One region of the Micromonospora sp. NPDC005194 genome, then DNA from elsewhere that is predicted to be linked to it. Evidence: riboswitches for the same ligand, from Rfam matches in the RefSeq annotation. Region 1 holds a riboswitch; each other region holds the start of a gene.
The links. A riboswitch is a leader RNA that binds a small molecule or an ion and turns the genes downstream of it on or off. The one in region 1 is predicted to bind S-adenosylmethionine.
Positions count from the first base shown of each region.

Region 2: it holds a riboswitch for S-adenosylmethionine, as region 1 does, so the genes downstream of both, thrC (threonine synthase) here and ABZU53_RS26435 (ABC transporter substrate-binding protein) in region 1, are expected to answer to the same signal.
Region 3: it holds a riboswitch for S-adenosylmethionine, as region 1 does, so the genes downstream of both, ABZU53_RS07055 (aminotransferase class V-fold PLP-dependent enzyme) here and ABZU53_RS26435 (ABC transporter substrate-binding protein) in region 1, are expected to answer to the same signal.

Region 1 is NZ_JBEXIA010000039.1:26,513-29,768, forward strand. Features, by position in the region: gene ABZU53_RS26430 (amino acid ABC transporter permease) at 1-589, opposite strand, end outside; gene ABZU53_RS26435 (ABC transporter substrate-binding protein) at 629-1,441, opposite strand; SAM riboswitch class IV at 1,790-1,901, opposite strand; gene ABZU53_RS26440 (amino acid transporter) at 1,985-3,256, opposite strand, start outside.
Region 2 is NZ_JBEXIA010000006.1:54,378-57,633, reverse strand. Features, by position in the region: gene ABZU53_RS06980 (GNAT family N-acetyltransferase) at 1-615, opposite strand, end outside; gene thrC (threonine synthase) at 873-2,159, opposite strand; SAM riboswitch class I at 2,170-2,305, opposite strand; gene ABZU53_RS06970 (DMT family transporter) at 2,373-3,256, opposite strand, start outside.
Region 3 is NZ_JBEXIA010000006.1:74,458-77,713, forward strand. Features, by position in the region: gene ABZU53_RS07050 (FUSC family protein) at 1-367, shown strand, start outside; gene ABZU53_RS07055 (aminotransferase class V-fold PLP-dependent enzyme) at 442-1,677, opposite strand; SAM riboswitch class IV at 1,757-1,877, opposite strand; gene ABZU53_RS07060 (PrsW family intramembrane metalloprotease) at 1,901-3,256, shown strand, end outside.

The DNA of each region.
Region 1 (3,256 bases):
CCGCATAGTCCTGCCCGATGCGGAACAGCTCCCGCTGGCTGGCCACCAGGCCGAGGAAGTAGACCAGGCTGGAGTCCTTGATCAGCGCGATGAGCTGGTTGACCCAGGCGGGCAGCACCCGCCGGATGCCCTGCGGGATGATCACCAGCCGCATCGCGTCGGCCCAGGAGAAGCCGAGTGCCCGCGCGCCCTCCAACTGGGCCGCCTCCACCGACTGGATGCCGGAGCGGAAGATCTCCCCGATGTACGCCGCCGCGATCAACGACAGCGCGAGGATGCCCAGCGGGTACGGGTCCGGTCCCCAGACCTGCATGCCGAGCGGTGCCAGCCCGACGCCGATCAGCAGGATCGTCGCCGCGGCCGGCAGCCCTCGGAAGACGTCGGTGTAGACGCGCGCCGGCCAGCGCAGCCACCGGCTGCGGGAGATGCCGGCCACGGCCAGCAGCAGGCCGAACACCGTGCCGAGCAGGGCGGCGGAGACCGCCAGGATCAGCGTGTTGGGCAGCCCGACGGTCAGCATCTCGGGCAGCGCCTCGCGCATCGCGTCGGCGTCGAAGAAGGTCTCCCACAGGGTGCTCAACGGATCCATCGGTCGCCTCTCCTACCGCCCCGCTCGCTCGTCACCGGTTCAGGACGCGGCCGACGCCGACGCCGACGGCGCCGCCACGGTGCCGCTGCCCGGGGTGAAGTCCGCCGGGATCGGGCGGCCCGGGTAGTACTGGGCCTGCAACCGGCTCCAGGTGCCGTCGGCGATCACCTCGTCGAGGCCCTTGTTCAGCGCCTCGCGCAGCTTGTCGCTGCCCTTGGCCACGGCGTACGCGGTCGGCGCCGGGCTGAGCTGCTTGGCCGCCACGGTGATCTTGCCGTTGCTGTCGGCGGCCGACTTCTCGCCGATCTCCGCCGGGGCGATCCACGCGTCGGCGGTGCCCGCCTTGAGCTGGTTGAGCGCGCCGTTGTAGTCCGGCACCCGCACCGGGTCGAGCTGCTTGCCGGTGGCGTAGTCGTCCTGGACGGTGCCCTGCACCACCACGACCCGCTTGCCGGCGAGCTGGTCGAACCCGGTGATCGGCGAGCCGGCCGGCACGTCCAGCCCGAAGTAGCCGAAGTCGTAGCCGTTGCCGAAGTCGACTGTCTTCTTCCGCGCCTCGGTGATCGTGATCGAGGAGCTGCCGACGTCGAACTTGTGGTTGTTGACCTGGGAGAGCAGCGCGGAGAAGTCGGTGCCGACGAACTCGACCTTCAGGCCGAGCTTGCCGGCGACCGCGGTCAGCAGGTCGTTGTCGAAGCCGGTGAACTTACCGTCCTTGAGGTACACGTTCGGTGGGGCGTCGGTCAGCGTGCCGGCACGCAGCACGCCGGCCTGCGCCAGGCCGTACGGGTTGCCAGCGGTGTCGTTCGAGGCGTCGTCGGTGCCGCAGGCGGTCAGCGCGCCGGCAACCACAAGGGCCGCCCCAACGGCAACGGCACGGCTCAAGCCAGAAGAAAATCGCACGGGTGTCTCCAAAAGGGTGTGTCGACCCGGTCGATCATGAAGTTGTTGCCCCGACACGCCGGTCGGGCGGGCAACAACATCATGATCGACGCGAGGGGTGGGGTGGGCGTGGTGCGCCCGGGGGAGGGAGGGGAGGGGAGGGGTTAGCGCGTGGGGCGGTGGTTACACGCCGCGCTGCACATTCGCATCAGGTCCACGTGGCGACGCCGGGTCAGGGGCGGCGTGAGCCGACCGGCCGGTGGCGTGGGGCTGAGAATGCGCATACGGTCTCCCGGGTCTGTTGCTGACCTGGGTGCCAGGCCACGCTTGCGCCGGCGTCCTGCCGGTGCCTGGTCTTCACCCGGGGCACCCCACCGCGGAGGAGGGTTGCCGGCCAGCGAGCCGGGGCTTCGCGCTGGCACTCATGACCTGCGCCGAGGCTAGCAGCTCCCACCTGTGGATCGTCCAGCCGTTATGACCACGCTCACCGCCGGCGCCGGTTCGACCGGCAGGTCAACCGGCGTGCACGTGCGGCCGGCGGCGCGGGTCGGGCTCTTGGCGACGCAGGATCTCCCGGGTGACCGAGGCGATGGCGCCCTGCCCGAACGCCAGGTAGCGCAGGAGGTTGCGACCCGGGCCACCCTCGCTCCATTCGAAGTAGATGTGTGGGCGTCGCCTGCTCCGGTCGCGGATCTCCAACAGCAGGGCGGCGAGCGCGGTGGGCACCGAGGAGCCGGTCAGGCTGAGCACCTGGTAGCTGTCGTGCGCCACGCTGCCGCGCACCGGCAGCTCGGTCTCGAAGTCCGACGGGTCGGTGACGTGGACCTCGACGAAGATGACGTCGCTGTCGTCGGGGAAGTCGTTGTCCGCCATGGTCTGCGCCAGCTTGGCGCGGTATTCGGCCGGGTCGCGGCGGTCCGGCTCGTGCGCGATGAGGCGGATCCGACGGGTGGCACGCTCGTCGATCATCCGGGCGGCGGTCGGATCCAGCTCGACGTGGTCGACTCGCACCTCGTAGGCCCGTACGAGCCGGGACAGCACCGACACCAGGATCATCCCGCCGATGAAACAGGCGGCGATCTTGACGCCGTCGGGGCGTTCCACGACGTTCGCCAGGGTGGTGTAGACGAAGATCAGCGCGATGGCCCCGAAGGCGTACATCCGCCCCCGCTGCCGCCGTCGTCGCGCCGCGAGGGTCACGGCCGTCGCCGCCGAGGTGATCAACACCAGGACCCCGGTGGCGTACGCGCCGCCCTGCGCGTCCACGCTGGCGGAGAAGATCACCGTGATCAGGAATGCCACCGAGGTGAAGACCAGCACCAGCGGCCGGACCGCCCGCGCCCAGGTAGGGGCCATGCCGTAGCGCGGCAGATACCGGGGTACGAGATTGAGCAGCCCGGCCATCGCCGACGCGCCCGCGAACCACAGGATCCCGATCGTGGACAGGTCGTAGACGGTGCCGAAAACGCCGCCGAGGTGCTGGTGCGCCAGGTAGGCCAGGGCCCGGCCGTTCGCCGGCCCGCCCGGTTTGAACGCCTCCGGCGGGATCAGCACGGTGGTGGTCACACTGCTGGTGATCAGGAAGACGCTCATCGTCGCGGCGGCGGTGGTGAGCAGCCGCCGCGCCCCCCGGATCCGGCCCAGCGGCCGGTCCTCCGAGTCCTCGCGATCCCCCCGGATGTGCGGCATCACGGCCACCCCGGTCTCGAAACCGGACAGGCCCAACGCCAGCTTCGGGAACACCAGCAGGGACAGCCCGACCACCAGCAGGGGATCGCCGTGCCC
Region 2 (3,256 bases), on a different contig from region 1:
CAACAGCCGGCTGTCCAGGTAGGCGATGTCCGCCACGTACTCCTGCGGCGTGGTGCCCTGCCAGCAGACCGACCGGTAGCCCTCCGCCCGCGGCTTGGCCTCGGCGAGCGCCGCCCGCAGGGCGACCCGGTCGATGTCGGCGATCTCCAGCCGGCGTCGCACCTCGGCCAGGGCGGACTGCGCCCCGGTCGAGGCGGCGAACGCGTCGCCCGCCCCGGAACGGGCCGCACCGCCGGGCAGCGCGCGGACGGTCATCGCGACCACCCGCTTGCGGCCGTGCTGGCGCAGCAGACGCACCCCGTACTCGTGCAGTGCCCGGCCGACGCCGCGCCGCCGCAGCTCGGGACGCACCGTCAGCTCGGCGGTGGCGTTGTCGGTGTTGTCGAGCTGCGGCAGGTCGAGCTGGAGGTACCCGGCCGGCACACCGTCCAGCCGGGCCAGCGCCCAGAGCGATCGGGTGCCGGGTGCCGGCGTGTGGAACAGCGCGTCGAAGCGACGCCGGCAGAAGGGCGGGAAGTCCGGAAGGTCGACCTCGTTGGCCGCCACCCCGACCCGGTACGCCTCGTCGACCGCGGCCCGGTCGGCGCCGTCGAACGACGTGATGGTGATGCTCATGCCGGGGAGCCTGACAGGCGGAAAAGCGATGGGGCCAGCGAATTATTCGCTGGCCCCATCGGACGTGGTCGGGAGGGACACTCGCACAACGCCTCCGGCGTTGGGTCGCAAGAACTTCAAAAGTCTCCGGCGAAATGCCCTCCCGCACGGAGCATCTTGCGCCGTCCGGTTCCTGCCGTCAAGTCCAGACCGGCGGGTTTTCCATACTCACAGCGAAAACCCAGTTACTGGCCGGTGGGCCCGGCGCGGCCCCAGAGTCAGCCGAGGAGGCCGGCGTCGCGGGCGGCGCGAAGGCTGGGCTTGATGTGGTGGGTCGGGCCGACCTGACTGGCCACCGCGTCGATGGTCTTCAGGCCCTCGCCGGTGTTGAACACGACAGTCTCGGCCGTCGGGTCGAGCCGCCCGGACTCGACCAGCTTGCGCAGCACCGCCGCGGTCACCCCGCCCGCCGTCTCGGCGAAGACGCCTGTGGTGCGTGCGAGCTGGCGGATGCCGGCGCGGATCTCGTCGTCGTCGGCATACTCCATCCAACCGCCGGTGCGGCGGACCGCCTCCAGGGCGTAGAGGCCGGCGGCCGGGTCGCCGATGTTGAGCGACTTGGCGATGCCGGTGGGCTTGACCGGGGTGATCGTGTCCGTGTCGGCGTGCAGCGCGGCGGCGATCGGGTTGCAGCCGGCCGACTGGGCCCCGAAGACCTTCCAGCCGCCGGCCGGCGCCTCGACCAGGCCGATCTCGACCAGTTCGGAGAACGCCTTGTCAATCTTGGTGAGCAGCTCACCGCTGGCCATCGGGATGACCACCTGGGCCGGGATGCGCCAGCCGAGCTGCTCGGCCACCTCGTAGCCGAGGGTCTTGGAGCCCTCCGCGTAGTACGGCCGGACGTTCACGTTGACGAACGCCGTGTCCTCGAATTCGTCGGTCTCCACAAGCTCACCGCAGAGCCGGTTGACGTCGTCGTACGAACCGTCGATGGCGACCAGTTCGCCGCCGTACACGGCGGTGGTGATGACCTTGCCCTGCTCCAGGTCACTGGGGATGAAGACCACCGAGGGCACACCGGCGCGGGCGGCGTGCGCGGCCACCGAGTTGGCCAGGTTGCCGGTCGACGCGCAGGCGAACCGGGTGAAGCCGAGTGCCTTCGCGGCGGTCAGCGCCACCGAGACGACCCGGTCCTTGAACGAGTGGGTCGGGTTGGCGCTGTCGTCCTTGACCCACAGCGGTGCGGTGATGCCCAGCTCGGCGGCGAGGTGCGGGGCCGCCACCAGCGGGGTCAGCCCCGGGTCGAGGGTGACCCGGGTGGCCGGGTCCTGGCCGGCGGGCAGCAGCGCGGCGTACCGCCAGATGTTCTTCGGGCCCGCCTCGATCTGCTCCCGGGTGACCGTGGCCAGGGCCGCGGTGTCGTAGTCCACTTCGAGAGGGCCGAAACACTCGTAGCAGGCGTGCTGGGCGGCGAGCGGGTAGCGGGCCGAACAGGCGCGACAGACCAGGGCGCGGGCGGGGCTGGCGGAGGTGTCGATGCCGGAGGCGGCGAGCGTCGACGTCATGTCGAGAGTCCTCTCATCTTTCCCCGCATCGCACGGTGCGGCGGGGACGGAATTGGCACCTGCCCCGCGGGTCGCTCAGCGGTGAGCGCGCGGGGTGGTTGCCGGGGCGTCGTCGGGCCGTATCCCTCAGCCCCTCTGGATGAGGTATGCAGTTGTGCCGTCGAGTCTAGGCAACGTTGCCTGTCGCCTCCACCGGGTATCCCAGGGAGTGGGTCAGCGGGCGGCCACCGCCACCGGGTCGACCACCGCGGCCGGGTCGGTGACCGCGGTGGGTCGCGGCAGGGACGACGACCGGGTCCGTGCCCTGGTGGCGAGGTTCGCGGCGACCAGGGCGGCGATGGTGATCGCGGCGCCGACCAGCTCGATCGCCTCCGGCCGGTAGCCGCGGGCGATCTGCACGACGAAGGTGGTCACCGGGACCAGGTTCATGAACAGGGCGGCGTTGGCCGCGCCCAGCCGCTGCACGCCGGTGTTCCACGCCAGCACCGCGACGACGGCGGCGACGATCACGGCGTACGCCAACTGTGGGGTGACCGCCACGAGGTCGGCGGCGGCCGGCGCGTGCTGCCACCCGACGGCGTCGGCGCCGATGCTCGCGGCCAGCATGGCGGCCGTGCCGGCGAGCGCGGTCAGCGTGGTGAAGCGCAGCGGCGACCAGGCGCCGAACCGGCTGGCGCCGTGGGTGTAGATGCCCCAGCCGAGCACCGCGCCGATCATCATGAGCCCGCCGAGACCGAACTGGCCGAACCCGACAAGGCTCCCGCGGGTGATCACCAGGCCGACTCCGAGGAGCGCCACCAGGGAGAGGGCCAGCAGGAGCGGCTTCGGTCGTACGCCGTCCCGGGCCCACCGGACCAGCTGGGTGATGACCGGCGTGGTGGCCACGAAGAGGGAGATCTGCTGCGGGGCGGCGTGTTCGAGCGCCAGGTTGGTGAGCAGGTTGAAGCCGGCGAAGCCGACGACGCCGAGCACCACCACCTCGACTCCCCGACCGCCGAGCCGCAGCGCTGCGGGGCCCTCGCGGACCAGCAGGATGGCGACCAGGATGACTGTGGCGAACAGGTAGCGGGCGGTGGTCAGGTTGAGCGGATCGACCC
Region 3 (3,256 bases), on a different contig from region 1:
CCTGATCGAGGACGACGAGCCGGTGCCGGACCCGATGCCGGACGCGATCCGCCACCTCGCCGAGTCGGTCCGGCTGCTCAAGCACGAGTTCGCGGCGGGCGAGGAGCCGCAGAAGGCACGGGAGCGCTCGCTGCGGGCCGTCAGCGAGGCCGGCCGGGCGTACGGGGCGGGAGTCGGCTTCTCCGGCAGTGTCGTGATCGCCCAGATCCGGACCACGGCGAGTGACCTGCTGGTGGCCTCCGGTGTCGAGCAGGAGGAGGCGAACCGGTGGATCCGGACGGCCTTCGGGGAGCAGGAACGGCCGGTCGGCGAACCGGCCGAGCCGGGCGAGGCGCCGAAGCCACCCACCGCCCCGCCCGTCGGCTGAGCGCGAGCAGCAGGCGCACGGTCCGGGCCTCAGCTCAGCTCGACGCAGCCCAGCTCGGCCCAGCCCCGCTCGACTCAGCTCAGCTCGGCGAGCGCGGCGAGCAGCCGGTCGACCTGGGCCGTGGTGCTGCCCAGACCGATGCTGGCGCGCAGCGCGGTCGGCGGAAGATCCCGCCGGCCGGTACGCCCGGCGGCCTCGCCGAGCAGCCGCCGGGCCAGCGGGTGGGCGCAGAACAGCCCATCGCGCACGCCGATCCGGTGCTCGGTGGCCAGCCGGGCGGCCACCTCTGCGGAGTCCCAGCCGGCGACCACGAACGAGACGATGCCGACCCGGGGCGCGTCGGGGCCGAACGTGCGCAACTCCACCACGTGCGGCAGGGCGGCGAGGCCGGCGCGCAGCCGGGCCAGCAGAGCCTGCTCACGGGCGGCCAGCGCGACCCGGCCGGCGTCGGCCAGCGCCGCGCACACCGCCGCCAGCGCCACCGCGCCCAGCAGATTCGGGGTGCCGCCCTCGTGTCGGGCCGGGCCGTTCGCCCAGGTCACATCGTGGGTCGCTGGCCCGACGTGGCTGGTGGCACCGCCACCGGCCAGGTACGGCGCGGCGGCGTCCAGCCAGTCCGCCCGGCCGATGAGCACACCCGCGCCGAACGGGGCGTACAGCTTGTGGCCGGAGACGGCCAGGTAGTCCACGTCGAGCGTGTGCAGGTCGACCGGGGCGTGCGGCGCGAGCTGTGCGGCGTCGAGGACGATCCGGGCGTTGTGCCGGTGGGCCACCCGGGCCAGCTCGGCGACCGGCCACAGCTCCCCGGTCACGTTGCTCGCCCCGGTCACGGCGACCAGCACCGGCAGCGCGGGGTTGCTGTCGCGGCGCAGCTCGGTGAGGGCGGCGGCGAGAGCGCGTACCGCCCCGGCCGGGTCGGCGGGTACCGACAGGCGCACCGAGCCGCGGGGCCAGGGCAGCAGGTTGGCGTGGTGCTCGCCCGCGAAGGTGACGACTGTCGTGCCGACGGGCAGCGCCCGGGCCAGCAGGTTGAGAGCGTCTGTGGTGTTCCGAGTGAAGATCACGTGGTCGTCGGCGCGGGCGCCGAAAAAGTCGCCGACCGTCTGCCGGGCCCGCTCGTAGGCCAGGGTGCAGCGCCGCGACAGCGCTCCCGCGCCGCGGTGCACGCTGGCGTACCAGGGAAGCAGTTCGGTCACCGCGTCGGCCGCGGCCCGCGCGCACGGCGCGGTGGCCGCGTAGTCGAGGTTGATCTCGCCGGGTACGCCGAGCACGTCGAGCGGCGCCAACGGGCTGGGCGCGACGGTGGGCAGGGCGGGCAGCGAGGGTACGAGGGTGACGGACACGCCGGAACCTCCGGGGTCAGGGACCCCGGGTGCGGTGTCGGGACGGGGTCCGCGCTTGCCCAGCACGCCGATCGGGCTGGGCCCGGTCATCACCCGGGGCACCCCACCGCGAACTCGACGAGGGTTGCCGGCCAGCAAGCCGGGGCTTGACGCTGGCGCTCGTGACCTGCCGGCAGCATAGCGGCTGTGGATGCGGCCGGACCAGCCGGCGGGGGATGGCTACGCTGACCGCATGGCCGACACCCCGCCCGGTGCACCCCTGCCGTCGCCGCCCACGCCCGCCGATCCGGCTGTCGTCGCGGCGCCCCGGATGCCGCCGCGCCGACTGGTTTGGCTGCGGTTCCTGGTGCTGGCCGGGGTGGTGCTGTTCATCGCGGCGTGCGCGGTCTTCATGGTCATCACCCTCGGCCAGTCGCTGGGCCTCGACGCGCTGCTCATCGGGGTGGTCGCCGCGATCCTGCCGGTGCCGGTGCTGGTCGCCTGCTTCCTCTGGCTGGACCGGTACGAGCCGGAACCGCTGAAATATCTGATCTTCTGCTTCGCCTGGGGCGCGTTCGTCTCCACCGCCGCCTCGCTGAAGGTGAACGAGTTCGCCGCCGGGCGGTTCGCCGACTGGGGGCTGCCGGAGGCGCTGACCGGCGTGCTGGTGGCGCCGTTCATCGAGGAGCTGACCAAGGCCCTCGGTCCGATCCTGCTGCTGGTGTTCCGGCGTCGGGAGTGGTCCGGGATCACCGACGGCCTGGTCTACTGCGGGCTCTCCGCGGTCGGCTTCGCGATGGTGGAGAACATCCTCTACCTGGGCGGGTACGGCTATGCGGCCGGCGCCGACCGGTACGGCCCGGCGACCGGCACCCAGCAGGTGATCGCCATCTTCATCGTGCGGATCCTCCTGTTCGGGTTCGCCCATCCGCTCTTCACTTCGATGACAGGTGTCGGGCTCGGTGTCGCCTCGCGCACGGCCGACCGGCGGGTCCGCGTGTTCGCCCCCATCGCCGGCCTGCTGCTGGCGATGATGCTGCACGGCACGTGGAACCTGCTGCCGACGTTGACCCAGGCCACCGGCGAAGCGGTGATCATGCTGTACGGCTTCCTGGGCCTGATGGTGCCGGTGTTCTTCGGCACGGTCGGGCTGGCCGTGTGGCTGCGCGCCTGGGAGGGGCGGCTCACCGAGCGGACCCTGCCCGACTACGTGCGCGCCGGCTGGCTGAGCCCGCCCGAGGTGGCCGCCCTGAGCAGCCTGGGCCGCCGGCACGCGGCCCGCAGCTGGGCACGCCGGGTCGCCGGCGACGCCGGGGTGCGGGCGATGCGCGGGTACCAGCTCGCCGCGACGCGGCTGGCCCTGCTGCGCGACGGGACGCTTCGTGGTCTGGACCGTAAGCCCGCCGACCGGGAGCGGGCGGTTGCCGAGGAACGGCAACTGCTGGAGGCCATCACCGCGCACCGGTCGTTCTTCGTGGGGCGTGACCCGCAGGCGCCGGTGGGTGTCTGGGACGGCAGCCGCTACCACCTGCGGTTCCCGGACGGTACGCAGCGGCCGGTGGAAGCG